DNA from 2 places in the Pseudoalteromonas sp. P1-30 genome. Region 2 is predicted to be linked to the other one. Evidence: predicted binding sites of a transcription regulator. Region 2 holds the regulator's gene; the other holds the start of a gene.

Region 1 (10,499 bases), on a different contig from region 2:
TGTCAGATAATTTTACTACAGATGCTGAAAAAGCAAGTTACGGTATTGGCTTACAAATGGGTGAGCAACTTAAGTCTAACCCTTTTGAAGGCTTAAACCTAAATTCAGTATTTGAAGGCATGAAAGATGCGTACGCTGGTAGCGCTTTTCAAGTTGAGATCCCTGAGATCCAAGCTGCATTTGAAAAAATTAACGAAGAGATCCAAGCGCGTCGTGAAGAAGAAGCAAAAGTACTTTCTGCTGAAGGTATTGCATTCTTAGAAGAAAACGCTAAGCGTCCTGAAATCACTGTTACCGAGTCTGGTTTACAATACGAAGTACTAGCAACAGGCGAAGGCGAAAAGCCAACTGCTGAGTCTACAGTACGTGTTGATTACCACGGTACATTAATTAACGGTACAGTATTTGATAGCTCTTACGAGCGAGGTCAACCAGCTGAATTCCCAGTAGGTGGCGTGATCAAAGGCTGGACTGAAGCTTTACAAATGATGCCAGTAGGCACTAAATGGCGTATTTACGTTCCTCATGAGCTTGCTTATGGTGAACGTGGCGCAGGTGCTGCTATTGCACCTTTCTCAACGCTTGTATTTGACGTTGAGCTACACGAAATCCTTTCTTAATTTAGTTATTAAGTCAGTATTTAAAAAGCCGTGGTCTTGACCGCGGCTTTTTTGTGTCTTGTGGTTTTAATACCAAGCTATAAAACGTTAATAATTTAGGCCAATCCGCATAATTAAGTGCGTTATTTTGGGGGAAAGATAAACTTGCTACCTGCGCTACAAACGCTATTACAACAAGTAAATAACCTAGTTAATTAAATGAGTAGGCATAAAAAAACCGCATATAAAATGCGGCTTTAAAAGTAACTAAATAAATACCAAAGCGTTATTAAAAATAACCTCTAATACCAAAGCGGAAGTTTCTACCAGGTAGTGGGGCTTTATCTTTTATAAACGAGCTGTGAACAAAGCCAAGTTCGTCTGTAATGTTATCTACATTTAAGTATAACTGCGTATCTATAGCGCCTAAACTTAACTGATAATTAGCTTGTGCATCAACAATTGTGTAGCCGTCGGTTTTAGTTTCATAGGCGCTAATTTTATCTTGCTCAAAGTAGTGCGTACCTGTGAGCGTTAGCTGTAAATCGCCTACATTGTATTGTAATTCAGATCCTAATTTATTTGCTGGTATGCGCGGCAAGTTACCTTCGTCGTCTTTTAGCTTAGCGCGTGTTGAATCACCAAATACTTTAACCATGGCATTAGGGTCAATTTGATAGTGTACATCAAATTCTACACCGTAGAGTTCAGCATCTTTGCTGGCAAATTGATATACGGCAACCGCACCATCATGAGCGCCAATTGCAGACTCTAAACCATCTTCTTCGTCGTAAACTAATCCAGTGTTTTGTTGATAATAAAAGTTTTTAATATCGTTATAGAAAAAATTAACTGTGTAACCAAAGTCACCGCTAAAACGTCTAAAGCTAAAATCTAAATTGGTCGATTTTTCTTGTTTAATGTCTTCTGGCTCAAAGTGAACCTCGTTATCTTCAATATGATAGCCAAGGCCTAGCTCGTAAGTACCTGTAGCAATGTGTAATCCGTTTGATAAAAGCTCAGCAGAAAGGGGCGCACGCTCAGAGTGAGATAAGCTAAGTGCTACGCTTTGCCCTGGTGTGTATTGCCAAATAGCACCGGCAGAGGCGCTTACATTAGTAAAGCTTTCGCTGTATGCAATGCTTTCTTCTTCGCCTTCGTCATGATCTTCTTCTTCATCGTGATCATGTGCGTGCTCGCTTTCGGTAATTGTGCTTGTTATTTCGTAATCTTCAATACGCGCACCAAGCTCTAGTGTAACATCACCAAACTCACGTTCTTCAAGTAGATATAACGCATGTGTAGTGGTCACACTTGCAGGAGTAAATGCTTCTTCGCCAATTGCGTCGTAGTCCGATTCGCTATAATGATAGCCCATCATACCGTGCCACTGCGCTAACTTGTGCTCTACATTTAAGCGTGCTTCGGTTGTTTCATTTTTAAAGGTGGTGCCAATTTCACCGTCTTCAATTTCACTGTGTTTGTAATCAGTGTAGCCAACACGAAGATTAATATTTTCAATCCAGTTGTTATCGAGCGCATAGCTTATAAGGCCTTGCCAACGATCTTGCTCTAGATGTGCATAAACAGACTCTTCTTCCTCTTCATCTGCGTGCTCATCGTGTTCTTCTTCGGTTTCACCTTCATGGTCATGATCATGATGCTCATGCCCAGGAATACCGTAATCGGTTTCAATGCTACCGTAAGAAAAGCCAACCGTTAAATGATCGCCCACATAACTCGTACCCACATTAAATGTGTCGCTATCAATAAAAGTGTTTTCTACAGAGTTATGAGTTTCAACATCACCATCTTCATCTGTAATGTTAAATGTAGGCGTTTCATAGTCATCGCCGCTGCGTTTAGTCCCATCAAAATGAAAGTTAAATCCGTCATTTCCGGTTTCTAGTTTTGCAGCCACGGTATTTGAGTTAGAAACCGTGTCATGGCTGTATTCAGCAGCACCGGTTAAATCATCTAAATTGCTCGTTGGAATACGGTTATCAACCACATTTACCACACCACCTATTGCGCCTGAGCCGTAAAGTAGGGTGCTTGGTCCGCGCAATACTTCAATTTGTTCCGCTGCTAAGCTGTCGCTTGAGGTTGCATGGTCAGGACCAATGCGCGATGCATCGCTGGCATCTAAACCGTTTTGGGTAATTTTAACGCGAGGGCCATCTAAACCACGGATAATAGGGCTTGATGATACCGGACCAAAGTAACTGGCATTAACACCTGGTAAGCCCTTTAGTGTTTCGCCAAGGGTCGCCTTTGATTTGTTTTTAAGCTCATCACCTGATAAAACGCTCACCGGCGAAATCATTTCTAAGCTATTTTTATGCAGTGCAGAGGCATATACAACGACGGTTTCTACCGAGGTAGGGGTAAGCGACACCGTCACATTGTTTGAGTTTTCATTTACCGCAATACGCGAGTCTATAAAGTTGTCTTTACTTACATGCAATTGACTTTGAGAGTCTACATCAATAGAAAATTCGCCCTGTGCGTTGGTTTTTACACCTTGGTCTTTACCATGTACGTGTACAGCTGCGTTTTCAATAGGTTGGTTTTTATCGTCTGTTATTTTACCGGTAACGGTAGCAGCAAGTGCTGAATGAGAACATAAAACAGAAAAAACTGCAGAGGAAATTAATGTTAACTTTGTCATTATCTTAAAGGTTCGCGGTTACTATGTTGTGATATAATATAACACCGCGTTTTTGACTTATCAACAATGTTATACTATAGCTTAACGTTTTTCGATGAATAAACACGCAAATAAGATAAGCTGATTAAGAGCGGCTATCAAGCATAATTATATTAAGCTTATGTTGTGCTCTAGTTTGGTTTTTTACATCGATAGGTTCTATCATTTCGCATTCATCACGTATCATTTCTGACACTAGGCTTGGATAATGGCGGCAATCTTCTGGCCTATCTAGGTAAATGCTACAGGTATACATTGTTTTATGGGAGGGCTCTTTTTTGGGCGCTATTTCTAAAAAGGGGCAAGTGGAGAGTCGCATTTGCGTTTTTGGATCAAACCAAATTTCATCATCTTTAACATATTGATAAATCTCTGGGTTAAACAGTGCCCACATTTCAATTTCTTGTACGGTTGCACTTAAATCGCCCCCACCGTATTTAATACAGCATTTACCGCATTGGTTGCACTCTTTCATTTTTAGCCAGTATATTAGGTAACGATTAGTTTCTCAGTGTATCACTGTAATTAACGTGGATTACTTTTTTATATATAATTTTAAAACCACACTTTTAATTCCAACCCGCTATCTATTATTAATGTATTATTACACCTAAATAATTAGCCGTTCTAATAAGATTAGGACGCCTCTAAATAGTTAGTTTAGTGACCAGTTAAGGATAGTTCCTGATGATGAACACCAAAGTATATAAAGCAGTACATGATTTAGCAGAGCAACTGATGGAAGCTGCAAATAGAAACGACCGTAAAAGGTTTGAATTATTATTTTCTAGGCTCAAAGCTATTTGTGAAGAAAACGAGAATACTTCAAAAGATCACCCCGTACAGTGGGAAACCTTAGCTGACTTTACCGAAGAACTTGAAGAGGCAATTACCACGTATGAAAAAGCGCTACAGAAGTCGGTTGCAATCAATAATAAAGATCATATGTCGTCGGTTGCTTATTCAATGGCAACTCTACAAATAGAGCTTGGACAAAAAAACGAAGCGATTAAAAACTTAAAAAATGCCAAGGTAAGCGCTAATAAAATTGAAGATAAAGCGCTTAAAGCTGAAATTCATGATTTACTTGAGTCACTGACTGAAGAAGAAGGTTAATTAAGCCTAGTTAGTCGCGATTTTAATGAGGCTTGGAATATGGATATATTAACCGCAATCGAGCAATGGATTGATGAGGTAAATCATAAATATAAATACAAACGGGTGTGCTGTACTCAATTTGCATCACAGTTTGCAGGTTTTTACCCAACTGAATTTTTGGAAAATGCCTTTTATGTTGTAATCGATGAAATACCCAAGCCCGATTTTGCTGCTTTACGTGCCATGGGGCTGGGTGATTTTATTGATATGAAAGTCAGCGGCATAACTTATAAAAATACTTACTACTTGTTGCCGACAAGTGTTGATAACTTGCGCGTACATTTTCATGAATTAGTGCATGTATTGCAGTGGCAAAATCTTGGTGCTTTAGCCTTTATAGAGCGCTATATGAATGAAATTAAGCACTTTGGTTATCACAATGCACCGCTAGAAATTTTGGCTTATTCGCTCGATACTCACTTTATAAATTCAGGCGAGGAAATAAATGTGCCTGAGTATGTACTGGATGCATTATAAATTTTTTTACAAGGAACAGAATATGGCTAATGTATGGTTATATTTTAGTGTATTAGCGCCTTTTAGTGCCTTAGCAAATTCATTTGAAGAAGACATAACTGCTGCATTAATACAGCGAACAACACACCAAGTTACGTATGATGGGAGCTATCGTTCAATAAGTTACCCAGGTGGGGACGTGCCAAGTAATATTGGGGTGTGTACCGATGTGATTATTCGTGCTTATCGCCAGTTAGGTATAGACTTACAACAGTTAGTACACGAAGACATGCGTGACAATTTTACTCTATACCCCTCAAAGCGTATTTGGGGACTGACCAAGCCCGATAAAAATATAGACCACCGCAGAGTGCCTAACTTACAAACCTACTTTAAAAGACAGGGTCGTGCGTTAGTATTATCTGATAGCCCTGAAGAGTATAAAACAGGTGATATAGTGACTTGGATGTTACCGGGTAACCTGCCACATATAGGGATGGTAGTTAATGAGCGTTCAGTACAAACTGGCAATCCATTAATTGTACATAACATTGGGCGTGGGGCAGAAAAAACCGATATGCTTTTTGATTATAAAATCACGGGGCACTACCGGTTTGAACCACAGTATTTGAATAAAACGCAGTAAATTTATTTTAAATTAATACTTATATTACCGTTTGGCTTACAACAGCACAGCAGTATTTCTCCCTCGCGTACAAACGCTAAAGGCTCTTCGTTATAGTGCACTTGGCCAGAGACTAACGTGGCTCTGCACGCGCCACAATAACCTTCGCGACATTGATACGCTACGTCTATTTTTTGGTTTTCTAAGCAATGTAAAACAGAAGGGCAGCCAGTGCTAAATTCTATACACTGGCTGTTATCTGCAAGCGTTATACTTGCAGTGGGTTTGTCACTCATTATAAATCAAAGTCACCAAATTCTGAGGCATCTACTTGTGAGTCAATTTGACCTACAAGGTATGAGCTAATTTCAGCTTCTTGCGGTGCAACTTGCACGTTGTCAGACACAAGCCATGAGTTGATCCATGGAATCGGGTTACTGTTGTTTTCAAATTGCGCAGGCAGGCCAATGGCGGTCATACGTGCGTTGGTGATGTATTCAACATACTGACATAAAATGTGTTTGTTCAAACCAATCATAGAGCCATCTTTGAATAAGTACTCTGCCCATTCTTTTTCTTGCTCTGCGGCTTCAACAAACATTTTAATGGCTTCTTCACGGCACTGCGCGGCAACAATCGCCATTTCAGGGTCGTCTTTACCATCTTGCATAATGTTTAAAATATGCTGCGTACCCGATAGGTGAAGCGCTTCATCACGTGCTATTAGCTTGATGATTTTAGCGTTACCTTCCATTAATTCACGCTCAGCAAAGGCAAACGAACACGCAAAGCTGACATAAAAACGAATGGCTTCAAGAATATTTACCGACATCATGGCAAGGTAAAGTTTCTTTTTAAGATCAAATAAGCTAATCACAACGGTTTGACCGTTAATTTCGTGCTTGCCTTCGCCATACAGGTTATAAAGCGACACACCATTGATTAAATCATCGTAGTAGGTGGTTACCGCATCAGCACGTTCGCTAATTTTTTCGTTACTAACTATGTCATCAAAAATAAGTTCTGGTGACTGTGTAACGTTACGAATAATGTGGGTGTAAGAGCGACTGTGAATAGTTTCACTAAATGCCCACGTTTCAATCCATGTTTCTAGCTCAGGAATAGACACAATAGGGAGTAGGGCAACGTTTGGCGAGCGGCCTTGTACACTATCAAGCAGCGTTTGATATTTTAAGTTACTTAAAAATATGTGCTTTTCGTGCTCTGGTAATGCTTGAAAGTCTAAACGGTCTTTACTTACGTCTACTTCTTCTGGACGCCAAAAAAACGAAAGTTGCTTTTCAATCAATTTTTCAAAAATAGGGTATTTTTGTTGATCGTAACGCGAAACGTTAACGGTTTGGCCAAAAAACATCGGCTCTTGCATTTGATCATTGTGGTTACGACTAAAAGTAGTATAAGACATGTCTATCACTCAAAAAACTATCACTAAAACTATCAGGACAAAGCGGGCAAAGAGCCCGCTTTAAGTTTAACTATTAAATTTTACACGCGCCGCCTGCACAATCATCATCTTCCACTTCTGGAGTGTCGTCTTGTGCATCTGATGCGCCATCGCGGGTGTTATGGTAGTAAAGTGTTTTAACACCAAGCTTGTATGCACCTAGTAAGTCTTTTAATAAGACTTTCATAGGTACTTTACCGCCTTCGTATTTGTTTGGATCATAATTAGTATTGGCCGAAATAGTTTGGTCAATAAACTTTTGCATTATGCCCACTAACTGTAAGTAACCATCGTTTGATGGAATATCCCACAGTAGCTCGTAGTTATCTTTTAAGCGTTCGTACTCAGGAACTACTTGTTTTAAAATGCCGTCTTTACTTGCTTTAACGCTAATGTGACCACGTGGTGGCTCAATACCGTTAGTTGCGTTAGAGATTTGCGACGATGTTTCTGAAGGCATTAATGCGCTAAGTGTTGAGTTACGCATGCCGTGCTCTTTAATGCTGGCACGTAACGAATCCCAATCTAAGTGTAGTGGCTCATCACAAATTTTATCTAGGTCACGTTTGTACGTATCAGTTGGCATAATACCTTGAGAGTACGTTGTTTCGTTAAACTTAGGACACGCGCCACGCTCTTTAGCCAGCTCGTTTGATGCCTTCATTAAGTAGTATTGAATTGCTTCAAACGTTTTGTGAGTCAGTGCATTAGCACTACCATCTGAGTAACGCTTACCATTTTTAGCAAGGTAGTAAGCGTAGTTAATTACGCCTATTCCTAACGTACGACGGCCCATAGTGGCATTACGTGCAGCCGGTACTGGGTAGTCTTGGAAATCAAGTAGGTTATCAAGTGCACGTACTGCAAGCTCTGCAAGCTCTTCAAGTTCATCAAGTGACTCAATAGCGCCTAGGTTAAATGCAGATAGCGTACAAAGTGCAATTTCGCCTTCTTCATCGTTTACGTTATTTAACGGCTTAGTTGGCAATGCAATTTCTAAACATAAGTTAGATTGGCGAATTGGCGCCACTTTAGAAATAAACGGGCTGTGCGTATTACAGTGATCCACGTTTTGTAAATAAATACGACCTGTGCTGGCACGCTCTTGTGCGAACATTGAGAAAAGCTCAATCGCTTTAATACGCTTTTTACGAATTGACTCGTCTTGCTCGTATTTTACGTATAACGCGTCAAACTCGTCTTGGTCTTCAAAGAATGCATCGTAAAGGCCAGGCACATCTGATGGGCTAAATAACGTAATGTAGTCGTCTTTAATTAAACGAGAGTACATTAGTTTATTAAACTGTACGCCGTAATCTAAATGACGAACACGGTTATCATCAACACCACGGTTATTTTTAAGTACCAGTAGGTTTTCTACTTCTAAATGCCAAAGCGGGTAGAATAACGTTGCAGCACCGCCACGTACGCCACCTTGCGAGCAGCTTTTAACCGCTGTTTGAAAGTGCTTATAAAAAGGAATACAACCTGTGTGGTACGCCTCGCCATTACGGATATGGCTACCTAATGCACGAATACGGCCGGCGTTAATACCAATACCTGCACGTTGTGAAACGTACTTAACAATGGCAGATGATGTGGCGTTAATTGAATCAAGGCTGTCGCCACATTCAATAAGTACACACGAGCTAAACTGACGCGTAGGGGTACGCACACCCGACATAATTGGCGTAGGTAAAGAGATTTTAAACGTTGATACTGCATCGTAAAAACGTTTGATGTAGTCAGTACGCGTTTCGCGCGGGTAGTCAGAGAATAAACTCGCAGCCACTAAGATATATAAAAACTGGGCGCTTTCGTAAATCTCACCCGTTACGCGGTTTTGTACTAGGTATTTACCTTCAAGCTGCTTTACTGCTGCGTAGCTAAAGTTAAGATCGCGCGAATGATCAAGATAAGCATCTAGCTCATCAAGCTCTTGCTCTGTGTAATCAACGAGTAAATGAGCGTCGTAGCGTTTGTCTTCAACCATTTTTGTAACATGGTCAAATAAACGTGGAGGCTCAAACTGGCCATACGCTTTTTTGCGTAAGTGGAATACAGCTAAGCGGGCAGCTAAGTACTGGTAGTCAGGTGACTCTTTTGAAATTTGATCGGCTGCTGCTTTAATGATGGTTTCGTGAATGTCTTTTGTACGAATACCGTCGTAAAATTGAATGTGTGACTTTAATTCAACCTGTGAAACCGATACGTTGTTTAAACCTTCGGCGGCCCATTCAATAACGCGATGGATCTTATCAAGATCTAGAGGCTCTTTACGCCCGTCACGCTTGCTTACAGATAACTGTTGGTTCATAGCTTTGCCTGTATTCCTTGGGAATTGTGTATTTTGACCAATGCTTTATACCTCGCTAAAGCAAGGTACGTATTCATTTATTATAAGTTTCACCGTATTGGCGAATTTAATTGAATAACATTTGGCCACAATATCTGGTGTTGTTCAATTTAGAGATCACAAGATAGTGTGGTCTGAGCTGATTTGCAAGGGACATAATTGCCCCTATTTGTGGATAACTTTGGGATAACGTATTTGTGTTAGTAGTCACTCACCTTCGAACAATCATTTAAGTTGAAATAGCTAAAAATCAACTAATGATCTGCTAAATTTATGCATTTTGAAAATAAATTTCGACTGCTTTTTTTATCATCAAGCTTTGCATAAAAACTCACAATATATAGTGTTTAAAAATTTACATGGCACTATATATGGTTTTAGTGGGCTACCTAAGAGAATTGTTTTGACTGAGTGATCTAACAATTTCAATAAAAAAAGCATAATCAAAGCTAAGAAATAGAAATGGGCTAAAAAATAGCCCATTTAAATTTAAGCAAACAGCATGCTGCTGAATGTAAGAATTTTAAAAATAGTAATTATCGCACTCTCTGAAATTTCTATAGACAAACTGAATTTCAATTTTAATTTTCCTAAATCTGAAGTTAGTCACTTGCCGATAATATAAGAATAAGTTACGCTCAAATTTCCACAATTAGGCGCCTTTCTAAAATTTTAGCAAGTGTCTTTGCTGATATCATATTCCAGTTTTGAATGTGATATCAGCCCCTCCACTTAGTTGAAATATCAACTCCATCAAAGTGTTAATAAAACTTTAATCCTGCCTGTGCTGATTTGCAAGGGACATAATTGCCCCTATTTGTGGATAAGTCTAGGATAAAATAATTGTGTTAGTAGATACTTACCCGTAAACAATTACTTGGTTTAGCTGTTTAAAAAGTAAACTAATGTTCTGCTGAATTTATGCATTTTTAAAATAAATTTCGACTGCTTTTTTTATCATCAAGCTTTGCATAAAAACTTTACATGGCACTATATATGGTTAAAAGCATCAATAGGGGTGTGCCAGTTAAAATCGGCTTCCCAGCCCTTGGCCTCATCAATACTTGGTATATAGCCCCAAAGCGCTGTTGCTGTGTGCATACCTGCGGCTTTACCTGCTTCTATATCAC
Region 2 (10,499 bases):
TTAGCAATCTAAAGTAAATAGTTTCGTCAAAGCGCTGCGGTACTACAAATGCATACTCGACAGTTTGCGCTCTGTCCCAATCTTCGCCTTGGCGTTTTGCCTCAAGCTCAAATAAAAATGACCCCGCCGGTAAATTTGTATAAATGGCTTCTCGGCGTGCATTAGCATAGCGCCAATCACTATCTAACCCACTTAACTTATATCTAAATTCAATACTATTTGGCGCATAATAATCGATAGCGGTGTACTTTAACGTTATGTCGCGCTCATCAGTATCTAGTAAAGGCTTTTCGCCCAATGCTGCGGTAGTTAACGCGCGCAGTGGTGTGGTCAGTGTTTCTACTTTAGGCTTTAATACATTTAGGCCAAATAGCTCGGTATTTTTAGGTATTTCTACAATGCCTTGTAAGCTTGGGTACCAAATTGAATAATCGGTCATGGCAACGGCATCGTGTCCTAAACCGTTACAACACTGGCTTGCTTTACCATCGAGCTGCCTATCAAAAGAAGAAATAACCTCTTCCACTTTTAAGCTCGACACCTCTGATTTAAATTGCGCTACTGGCATACGGTAAACACCTTTCATGGTACTTACCCATACACGCTTATAGGTTTCGTCATACTCTAGGCTAAAAATAGAGCCATAGGGTAAGCCGTTGGCTGCATCTAACTGTCGCCAATGCCCTTGTAAACTTCTGTAAAATAAGCCGTCATTAAGCGAGCCAATTAAAATACCTACACCATCTATATGTAATACGCTGGTGATGTATGCACTTTCGAGCGAAGTTTGGTCACCTATTTTTTCAATGCCACGGTCAGTAAAGTAATACGCCCCTTTACTGGTCCCTATTACACCAAAGTTTGCTTTATCGAGCACATACGTTATAAATTTACTGCCTAAAAAGGCATTGTATGCAAAGGGTGTTAACCCGCCATAACTTAGCCTATACAAGCCACGCCCTGTACCTATCCAAAAACCACCTTTGCTTGATGGGCTAATAGCGAATACCGGATTGTCGCGCAGCGCTCTGCCAGGAAAACTGTATAGTTTATCTTGCTCGTAAAAAAACAGCCCTCGTCCGGTCGCTATATATAAACGCGACCCATCAAACTGTAAGTCGTGTACTGTTGCACGGCCAAATTGCGCACTGGGTATTTTATTGACAAAGTTTTTATTTAAATCGAAATACCCAATACCACTTTTATTTGCCGCCCATAAATTACCATCGGGCGCTTGGCTGATTGCCATAACGGCCTCTGTCATTTGCGATAAAGCAGAGTGGCGTTCTATACGCCCTTCGTGTGCAAGCCATAAGCCTTCGCTAAAACTTGCAAGCCAAATATTATTTTGGCTATCGCGGTAAATATCGGCAAACCAAATACTTTGATCTAGCTGACTTGGCTCAACCCATTGCCACTCACCCGACTTAGCTCTAAAAAGCAGTCGTCCATACGTAGAAACCCATAAGCCACCATTGGTGTCGCTCATAAATTTATACACAGCTGAGTTATTCGCATTCGGTAGCGGAAAAGGTCTTAGCTCATCGTCTAAATCTAAAAAGTAGGCACCCAGTTCAGAGGCTAAATATAAATTACCATTTAAAAAAGACAGATCATGAACAATGGTTTGTGCTAACCGCTCAGGCAACGACACCTTAGCTGTTAACTCCAACCTGAGTTTTGAAAAATCTGAGGCGCTTTTAGTTAAGCGTAGTAAATGACGATCGTTGACAAGCCAAATCCCCTCTGGAGAAAGCGCCATTTGACTAACCGACCCCACTATTTGGGTGATCACAGTGGCATTTACAATAGGAACGAGTTCGTTCGCTTTATCACGTAAATCAACTTGGTTGCGGTCTACATAATAAAGCCCATTAGCTGCAATCCAAATGCTGCCCTTGGCATCTTCTAATATGTCTCTAACTGGGCCTTTAATATTAAATTCTTGTGCGGCAAGCGTTTGTGGGTTTATGACCACCAAGCCACTTTTAGTGCCCACCCACAGATAGCCATTACTATCTATGAGCAGTTTATTAATACCATTGCTTGGCAAAAAAGGACTATTTTGTGTGTTGTAATTAGTAAAAGTTGTGCCGTCAAAGCGGCTAAGGCCAAATTGCGTTCCGACCCACATATAGCCTTGCTGATCTTGCACAACACTTTTTAGCGATTGCGAGGGCAAGCCATCTTTGATATTCCATTGCTTAACAACGTAATCAGTAATAGAAGCCCAACTTGGCATGGCACACAACATAAGTACACATACCAGTAAAAATCGCATCATTTCGCTGCCACCTAGTTAAACAAATAAAACACAAAAATTAAAAGGGTAGTAAACCTGCTTTTATTAACGCTTGCAAACAAATAAGCGAAAAAATACCGGCAAGTACATCATCTGCCATTATACCCACGCCACCATCCATTCGCTTATCGAGCGTTTTGATCGGGCCAGGTTTGGCAATATCAAAAAATCTAAATAATAAAAAGCCTACAAGTAAGGTTTGCCAACTAAGCGCTGCACCAATCATCGTAATGTAATAACCCGCAACTTCATCCCACACTATGGCTGGATGGTCGTGCACACCTAAATCATCGGCGGTTTTGCCACACGCCCAAATACCAAAAACACTAATAACCACGGCAAACACGATTTGTAGCCAAAGCGGAAAATACATGGTCATAAAAATAAATGGTAAAGCAGCAAATGTACCAAAGGTGCCTGGCGCAACAGGCGCAAGGCCAGTGCCAAACCCTAGGCCAAATAACTGGTGCGGGCGCTTTAAATTAAACTGTTTTTTGCTAGTCAAACCTGCTCCTTGGCAAAGTGCTCAAAGCCCTGTTGCTCAAAATTAAATTTTTCACCGTGGTGTAAAAGCTCAATGTGCCCTTCGCCACTTTTTATTTGCCCTATGCACGTTGCTTCTACGCCGTATTGACGTAATTTAAGCTCCAACATGCTTTTATTATCTTCAGAGACAGTAAAAAGTAATTCGTAGTCATCGCCATAGCCTAAAATATACGGCAATTGCGCCTCAAAGCTCAGGCTTGAACGCATAGCGTCTGAGGTTGGGATGTTTTCAATATTTATACTGGCGCTAACTTGTGACATATCAAGTATGTGGCTTAAATCCGCCATAAGGCCATCAGACACATCAATAGCTGATGAAGCAAGGCCACGTAATACTTGCCCTGCAGCCACCCGTGGAGTGGGGTAATCAAAGCGGCTATTTATGTACTTTAAGTGCTCAGGCTCAATACTTAGGCCACGCTTGCGAGATTCAATAGCCAAGCCTGCATCACCTAGCGTGCCGGTTACACACACCCAGTCGCCCACTTTAGCACCTGCACGGCGTAAAGCTTTGCCCTCTGGCACAGTGCCTTTAGCGCATATAGTAACTGTTAAAGGGCCCTGCGTAGTATCGCCACCAATTATTTGTACATTAAAGTACTCAGCAATTTCGTGCATTCCCTCAGTAAATTCTTCAATCCACTGCTGGTTAATATTTGGTAGGGTTAATGCCACCGACACCCAAGTAGGCTCAGCCCCCATGGCTGCTAAATCACTTAGATTTACGGCCAGTGCTCGGTGTCCTAATGCTCGGGGAGAAATGTCATCAAAAAAATGAACACCCGATACAAGCGTATCAGTTGTTACTGCAAGTTGGCAGTTTTGCGGAACGGTAACTAATGCACAGTCGTCCCCTATTCCTAGGCTTACATCACGACGAGTTATACCACGACCTTTAAAGTAGCGGTTTATTAATTCAAATTCCTTCATACACAAAAAAGCCGACCTATGCCGGCTCTCCTTTTTAACGTGTACTAACTGTTAAAGCTAAGCTCTTTAGCAGAGCGCTTTAGCAAGGTTAGTATTACTTGCGTAAATGCTTAACAGCTTTATCAAGTACACCGTTTACAAATTTATGGCTGTCTTCAGCGCCAAATATTTTAGCAAGCTCAATGCCTTCATTGATTGCTACTTTGTATGGCACATCTTCACGGAATTTAAGCTCATACGCGCTTAAACGTAAAATTGCACGCTCTACCATATCTAAATCATCAAATGGACGTGTTAAATGCGGAGATACAGCTTCATCTAGTTGCTTATAATTAACGGCAACGCCACGCGCTAAATCTTTAAAGTATTCAACATCAATTTTAGTCACGTCGTTTTCGATCAACATTTGTTGTTCGATATCGGCAATTAAATTGCCACTTAATTGCCAAGAATAAACGGCTTGAAGTGCTAAGATACGTGCTTTACGTCTTGCTGCTGGTTTCACAAAAATTCCTTAAACTTAAATTTTATCTAACACATTAACCATTTCAAGCGCGCCTAATGCCGCTTCGCCGCCTTTGTTACCCATTTTGGTACCAGCGCGTTCAATTGCTTGTTCAATGCTTTCTGTGGTTAATACGCCAAATGCAACCGGGATATCATACTCAAGCGATACATTTGCAAGGCCTTTGTTAGATTCGCCAGCAACGAGGTCAAAGTGTGGTGTACCACCTCTGATCACTACGCCTAATGCGATGATTGCATCATACTCTTTTTTTGCCGCAATGCGTTTTGCCGCTAAAGGTAACTCTACTGCACCGGGTACATACACAACGGTAATGTCATCATCGGCTACGCCACCAGTACGCTTTAGCTCATCAACAGCACCTTCTAGTAGGCTGCTACCAATAAAATCGTTAAAACGAGAAATAACAATAGCGAATTTTTTGCCTGGAGCGTACTTATTACCTTCAATAATTTTCATTTGATAACCCTAAAAATATGTTCAAGCGGTTGCGATTGCGCAAAAATTGCTGCGCATCATACCATAAAAATAAAAAAATAGACTAGTTAAAAGCTGAGCCCTTATTGTGGCTCAACGTAATCAACCACTTCTAAATGAAAGCCCGAAAGTGCATGGTACTTTTTAGGGCGACTCATTAAGCGCATTTGCTTAATACCTAAATCAGCTAGTATTTGCGAGCCCACACCAACGGTACGCGATGTACCTTTAAATTTACGCGGCGTAACATTTTCGCCAGCATCGGCAGCAGCAAACGCTTTTACTGTGGCTTCTAGCTCTTCGGTGCTTTCTTGTTTGCCTAAAATAACCAGTGCACCGTTATTTTTTGCAATGTAAGCCATTGCATCAGAAAGCCCCCAGCTACGGTCCGCACTTCTGTCTGAAAGTAAAATGTCGTTAAAGGTGCTTTGTAAGTGCACGCGCACAAGCGTTGGCTCTTGCTCTTTAATTTCGCCTTTTAACAATACGTAGTGCAGTTGGCCGTCAATCGTATCTTTGTAGGTTACTAAATCAAACTCACCGTGCTCAGTAGGTAATTTACACTTAGCCACTTGCTCTATGGTGGTTTCGTTAAGGTTTCGGTATTCAATTAAATCTGCAATTGTGCCAATTTTAATACCATGCTCTTTAGCAAATATTTCTAAATCGGGGCGGCGCGCCATAGTGCCATCGGCATTGAGGATTTCTACAATAACTGATGAGGCTTCAAGGCCGGCTAAACGTGCTAAATCACACCCAGCTTCGGTGTGGCCTGCGCGCGTTAACACGCCACCTGGTTGTGCCATAATAGGAAAAATATGCCCAGGTTGTACTATATCGCTTGGTACAGCACCCTTTGCAATTGCCGCTTGAACTGTACGCGCTCTATCGGCTGCTGATATACCCGTTGTTACGCCTTTGGCAGCTTCAATCGACATAGTAAAGTTAGTAGAAAACGCTGCGCCATTGTTTTTAACCATTAACGGTAAATCAAGCTGCTCACAACGCTCTTGCGTCATAGTTAAACAAATTAAGCCACGGCCATGAGTGGCCATAAAGTTAATTGCTTCGGCGCTAATGTGCTCTGCTGCAATAATTAAATCACCTTCGTTTTCTCTGTCTTCGTCATCCATTAAAATAACCATTTTACCGGCTTTAATGTCGTCGATGATTTCTTGTGCGCTGTGTAAATTCATAAATTTGCTCGTGTAAGTTATCAGTGTCGTTATTTAACAAAACCAGCTTTAGCTAGTAAGCTCATTGAAATATCTGAGCCTGTCGGCTGCTCAGCCCCTTTAATAAGGCGCTCTAAATAACGTGCAATTTGGTCGACTTCTAAATTAACGCGTGTGCCCACTTTAAAATCAGCAATGGTGGTTTGCTCGCTTGTGTGCGGCACTATGGTTAATTTAAATGTATTACCTTGTACAGCGTTTACTGTCAGGCTTATACCATCTATACATACAGACCCTTTGTAAGGAATGTACTTCATTAAGTTTTCATCGGTGCTTAGCCAATATTCTGTGGCGCGCGCATTACTAGTAATGGCTGTAATGGTTGCAATGCCATCAACATGACCTGACACTAAATGCCCGCCTAAACGTGAAACCGGCTGCATGGCTTTTTCAAGGTTAACTGTTTGGCCAATATTATAATTTGCAAACCCAGTTAAGCTGATAGTTTCGTTTGATAAGTCGGCACTAAAGCCATCAATGTGCTTATCAACTACCGTTAAACATACGCCATTAGTGGCAATGCTATCGCCAAGCTTTACATCGCTCATATCAAGATTAGCGCTTTGAATGCGAATGGCTAAATCGCCTTGTTTTTTTTGTAATAGCGCAATTTTGCCTGTGGCTTCAATTATTCCAGTAAACATAGCCCTACTCTTTTAATTAAGTGATTGGAATGTGTTTTGTAGCGGTTATACGTAAATCATCGCCTATTTTCACACACTCTTTAAACGTCAAATTAACGGTGTTTTGCATATCTGTTAGCGGTGCAAAATTAACTAAGCTTTTTGCATCGCACCCCATTAGTTTAGGCGCTAGATAAAATATATATTCGTCTATTAAATTAAGCTCTGTCATTTTACCGGCAAGTGTAGCACCCGCTTCTAAATAAACATGATTAAATTGCAGCTTAGCAAGGTGCGCTAAAACAGACGTTAAATTAACTTTGTTATTTTGCTGTGGCACTTCTATATGCCTTACAAAATGCGGCCACTGCGTTGATTTATCAACCTTGGTAGTAAAAATTATTATTTCACTTTCAATATTAAATACTGCCAGCTCTGGTGTAAGCCTATTTTGTGAGTCAATTATAACACGCACCGGTTGGCGTAGGGGTAATTCAGTAGGCAAAGCCTGTGGCAACTCGCTTAACCTCACATTGAGCTTAGCATCATCGGTAATAACCGTATCAGCGCCCGTTAAAATAGCGCAGCTTTGTGCTCGGTGTAATTGTACATCTTGTCGCGCAGCGCTGCCGGTGATCCACTTACTTTGGCCATTTTTAAGCGCGGTTTTACCATCAATGCTGGCCGCCATTTTACACGTAACATACGGAAGCCCGTGCTCCATACGCTTAAAAAAACCTAAATTAAGTGCGCGCGCTTGCTGCTCTAAAAGCCCAAATGCCACCTCAATACCGGCATCGCTGAGTATTTTAAGCCCTTTACCTGCTACTTGAGGGTTGGTGTCGACCATAGCTGCAATAACTTTTACTACACCTGCCGCTTTTAAGCCCTCTGCACACGGCGGAGTGCGTCCGTAATGGCTACACGGTTCAAGCGTAACATACGCAGTCGCACCTTTTGCGTTTTCACCTGCTACAGCAAGGGCATTAACCTCAGCATGCCCCTGCCCAGCTAATTGATGAAACCCTTCACCAATTATGTGGTTATCTTTAACTAAAACACACCCTACATTAGGATTGGGGGTGGTTGTAAATCGCCCTTTTTTTGCAAGCTCGATGGCACGTGCCATGTACATTTCATCTTGCGCAGTAAAGGTTATTTGGTTTTGCATTATTACTCCCCTAAACGGGCAATTTCTTCACCAAATTCGCGTATATCTTCAAACGAGCGATACACAGAGGCAAACCGCACATAGGCTACTTTATCCAGTTTTTTAAGCGCCTCCATTATGCACTCACCCACAAGGTGACTTGATATCTCTCTCTCGCCGGTAGCACGCAACTGCGATTTAATAATATTAACCACTTCATCCACTTGCTCTGTACTAACAGGGCGTTTTTCTAGGGCGCGATTAAGGCCATTGAGTAGTTTATCTTCATTAAAGGGTTCTCGGCTGCCATCTTGTTTAATTACACGTGGCATAACTAACTCGGCGCCTTCAAAGGTAGTAAATCGCTCGTGACACTCGTTACATTCACGACGACGGCGAACTTGGTGGCCTCCGCCGACTAGGCGAGAATCAATAACTTTAGTATCTTTTGCGGTACAAAATGGGCAATGCATAACTCGGTACTTCCGTTTTAAAACAAAAAAGGCCGCTATTTAGCGGCCTTTTATCTTAGCAAAAAAATAGGGCCTGTTGGCCTTTCAGGATTAAATTTGTTCTATCTAGGGGTGATTTGATCGCGGCGCGAGGTTTGTAACCTAGTGGGCTAAGTAAAAACCGAGCAGAACCCGAGGGCAGTGCATGTTTGGCATTTATGCTGCGTTATCGCCTATTTGTGTGGAGTAACCACACTACATAGACTCTGCCTTGCCTAAAAACCAAACATACTACTGCAAATTAAACCTCGAAAGGTAAACAGGCCCCTTGTTGTGATCTAAATTACTGCTGCTTATGCAATTAAGCGTATACAGGTAGTTTTGCACAAATTGCTTTAACTTTTTCTTTAACTTGCGCTTGTACTGACTCATCGTTGATGTTGTCTAATACGTCACAAATCCAGCCAGCAAGTTCTTTCGATTCAGCTTCTTTAAAGCCACGACGCGTAATTGCAGGTGAACCAATACGTAAACCAGAAGTAACAAACGGTGAGCGAGGATCGTTTGGTACAGAGTTTTTGTTCACAGTAATATTTGCATTACCAAGCGCTGCGTCTGCATCTTTACCTGTGATATCTTTATCGATTAAATCAAGTAAGAATAAGTGGTTTTCTGTTTTATCAGATACGATTTTGTAACCGCGCTCTTGCATAACAGCAACCATAGCTTGAGCATTTTTAACTACTTGTGCTTGGTATGTTTTAAATTCTGGTTGTAGAGCTTCTTTAAATGCCACTGCTTTTGCAGCAATAATGTGACATAAAGGACCACCCTGGCCACCTGGGAACACAGCGCTGTTAAGCTTTTTGTAAATTGCTTCGTCGCCACAAGCAGAAATAATTAAACCACCACGAGGGCCTGCTAAAGTTTTGTGTGTTGTTGTTGTTACAACATGCGCGTGAGGTACTGGGCTTGGGTAAACACCCGCCGCAATTAAACCGGCAACGTGAGCCATATCAACAAATAAGTAAGCACCTACTTTATCAGCAATCTCACGGAATTTAGCCCAATCAACAATACCTGAGTACGCAGAAAAACCACCAATAATCATTTTTGGTTTGTGCTCAAGTGCTAGCGCTTCTACCTGTGCGTAGTCAATTTCGCCAGTTGCTTCGTCTAGCCCGTACTGGATTGCATTGTATAACTTACCTGAGAAGCTTACGTGTGAACCGTGCGTTAAGTGACCACCATGAGCTAAGCTCATACCAAGTACAGTGTCGCCCGCTTCTAATAATGCTAAGAAAACAGCTGCATTTGCTTGAGAACCCGCATGTGGCTGAACGTTTGCATAGTCAGAACCAAATAGCTCGTTAGCACGATCAATTGCAAGTTGTTCAACAACGTCTACGTGCTCACAACCGCCATAGTAACGTTTGCCCGGGTAACCTTCTGCGTATTTGTTTGTAAGCTGTGAACCCTGTGCTTCTAGTACGCGTGGGCTACAGTAGTTTTCTGATGCGATTAATTCAATGTGCTCTTCTTGGCGAGCAGTTTCTTTGTTTATCGCGTCAAATAACTCTGGATCAAAATCCGAAATATTCATGCTACGTTCTAACATTGGGGTCTCCTAGGGCAACGTGTATGGTGTTTTTTAGAGGCTTTATTGTACGCTTTAAACGACTCTTTGCCTACGCTCTTAAGTTGAGGATATTTAAACAGGGATTGAATCTATTTCACAGCGTTTTTAAGATGATATTTTTTTATAAATGCATTAATAATTTAAATGGCTTTTATTTTTTACATTTAATTAGTTAATGATAAATACTTTATTTAGCGCGTTCAAAATACAAAAAAAGCGGCCAAAGCCGCTTTTTTAACGCTAAGTTAGTTAGCCTAACTTAGCGAGTATTTCAGTGCGTAACGCTTCATAATCAGGGTTGATGTCGTTTGCTAAACAAGGTTTAGCAAGTGCGTCGCTAAGTGGTTTTGGCATATCAAGTTCAATATTTAGGATCTCTTCTACGCTATCTTTAAACTTAGCAGGGTGAGCAGTTGCTAAAAAGATACCTGCTGCGCCGGGTGCTTTATTCTCTACAAGACCTTGGTATGCAATGGCGGTATGCGGCTCTGCAACATAACCAGTTTGTTGAATATTTTTCATCACTGCTTGCGTATTTTCTTCGCTCACGCTGGTTGAGTAAAAATTATCGTAGCTAAACCAGTTATTATCTAACATTGTTTGCACACGTGGCCAGTTA

What was found. The regulator NrdR, encoded in region 2, represses ribonucleotide reductase genes. The targets are predictions, from matches to a motif close to AAACACNANATNTNGTGTTT.
Region 1: a site for NrdR is predicted at 9,454-9,473, ahead of nrdA (class 1a ribonucleoside-diphosphate reductase subunit alpha). Genes of this name have one in related genera too.

What each region holds. Positions count from the first base shown of each region.
Region 1 is NZ_LKBC01000002.1:678,482-688,980, forward strand. It holds gene AN395_RS06490 (FKBP-type peptidyl-prolyl cis-trans isomerase) at 1-620, shown strand, start outside; gene AN395_RS06495 (TonB-dependent receptor domain-containing protein) at 889-3,270, opposite strand; gene AN395_RS06500 (YkgJ family cysteine cluster protein) at 3,395-3,784, opposite strand; gene AN395_RS06505 (hypothetical protein) at 3,997-4,425, shown strand; gene AN395_RS06510 (hypothetical protein) at 4,465-4,944, shown strand; gene AN395_RS06515 (DUF1287 domain-containing protein) at 4,967-5,569, shown strand; gene yfaE (class I ribonucleotide reductase maintenance protein YfaE) at 5,572-5,844, opposite strand; gene nrdB (class Ia ribonucleoside-diphosphate reductase subunit beta) at 5,844-6,974, opposite strand; gene nrdA (class 1a ribonucleoside-diphosphate reductase subunit alpha) at 7,048-9,330, opposite strand; gene AN395_RS06535 (HAD family hydrolase) at 10,360-10,499, opposite strand, start outside.
Region 2 is NZ_LKBC01000012.1:13,691-24,189, forward strand. It holds gene AN395_RS15240 (ligand-binding sensor domain-containing diguanylate cyclase) at 1-2,284, opposite strand, end outside; gene AN395_RS15245 (phosphatidylglycerophosphatase A) at 2,322-2,807, opposite strand; gene thiL (thiamine-phosphate kinase) at 2,804-3,778, opposite strand; gene nusB (transcription antitermination factor NusB) at 3,873-4,283, opposite strand; gene ribE (6,7-dimethyl-8-ribityllumazine synthase) at 4,299-4,763, opposite strand; gene ribBA (bifunctional 3,4-dihydroxy-2-butanone-4-phosphate synthase/GTP cyclohydrolase II) at 4,865-5,977, opposite strand; gene AN395_RS15270 (riboflavin synthase) at 6,007-6,660, opposite strand; gene ribD (bifunctional diaminohydroxyphosphoribosylaminopyrimidine deaminase/5-amino-6-(5-phosphoribosylamino)uracil reductase RibD) at 6,677-7,810, opposite strand; gene nrdR (transcriptional regulator NrdR) at 7,813-8,262, opposite strand; gene glyA (serine hydroxymethyltransferase) at 8,603-9,859, opposite strand; gene thrC (threonine synthase) at 10,130-10,499, opposite strand, start outside.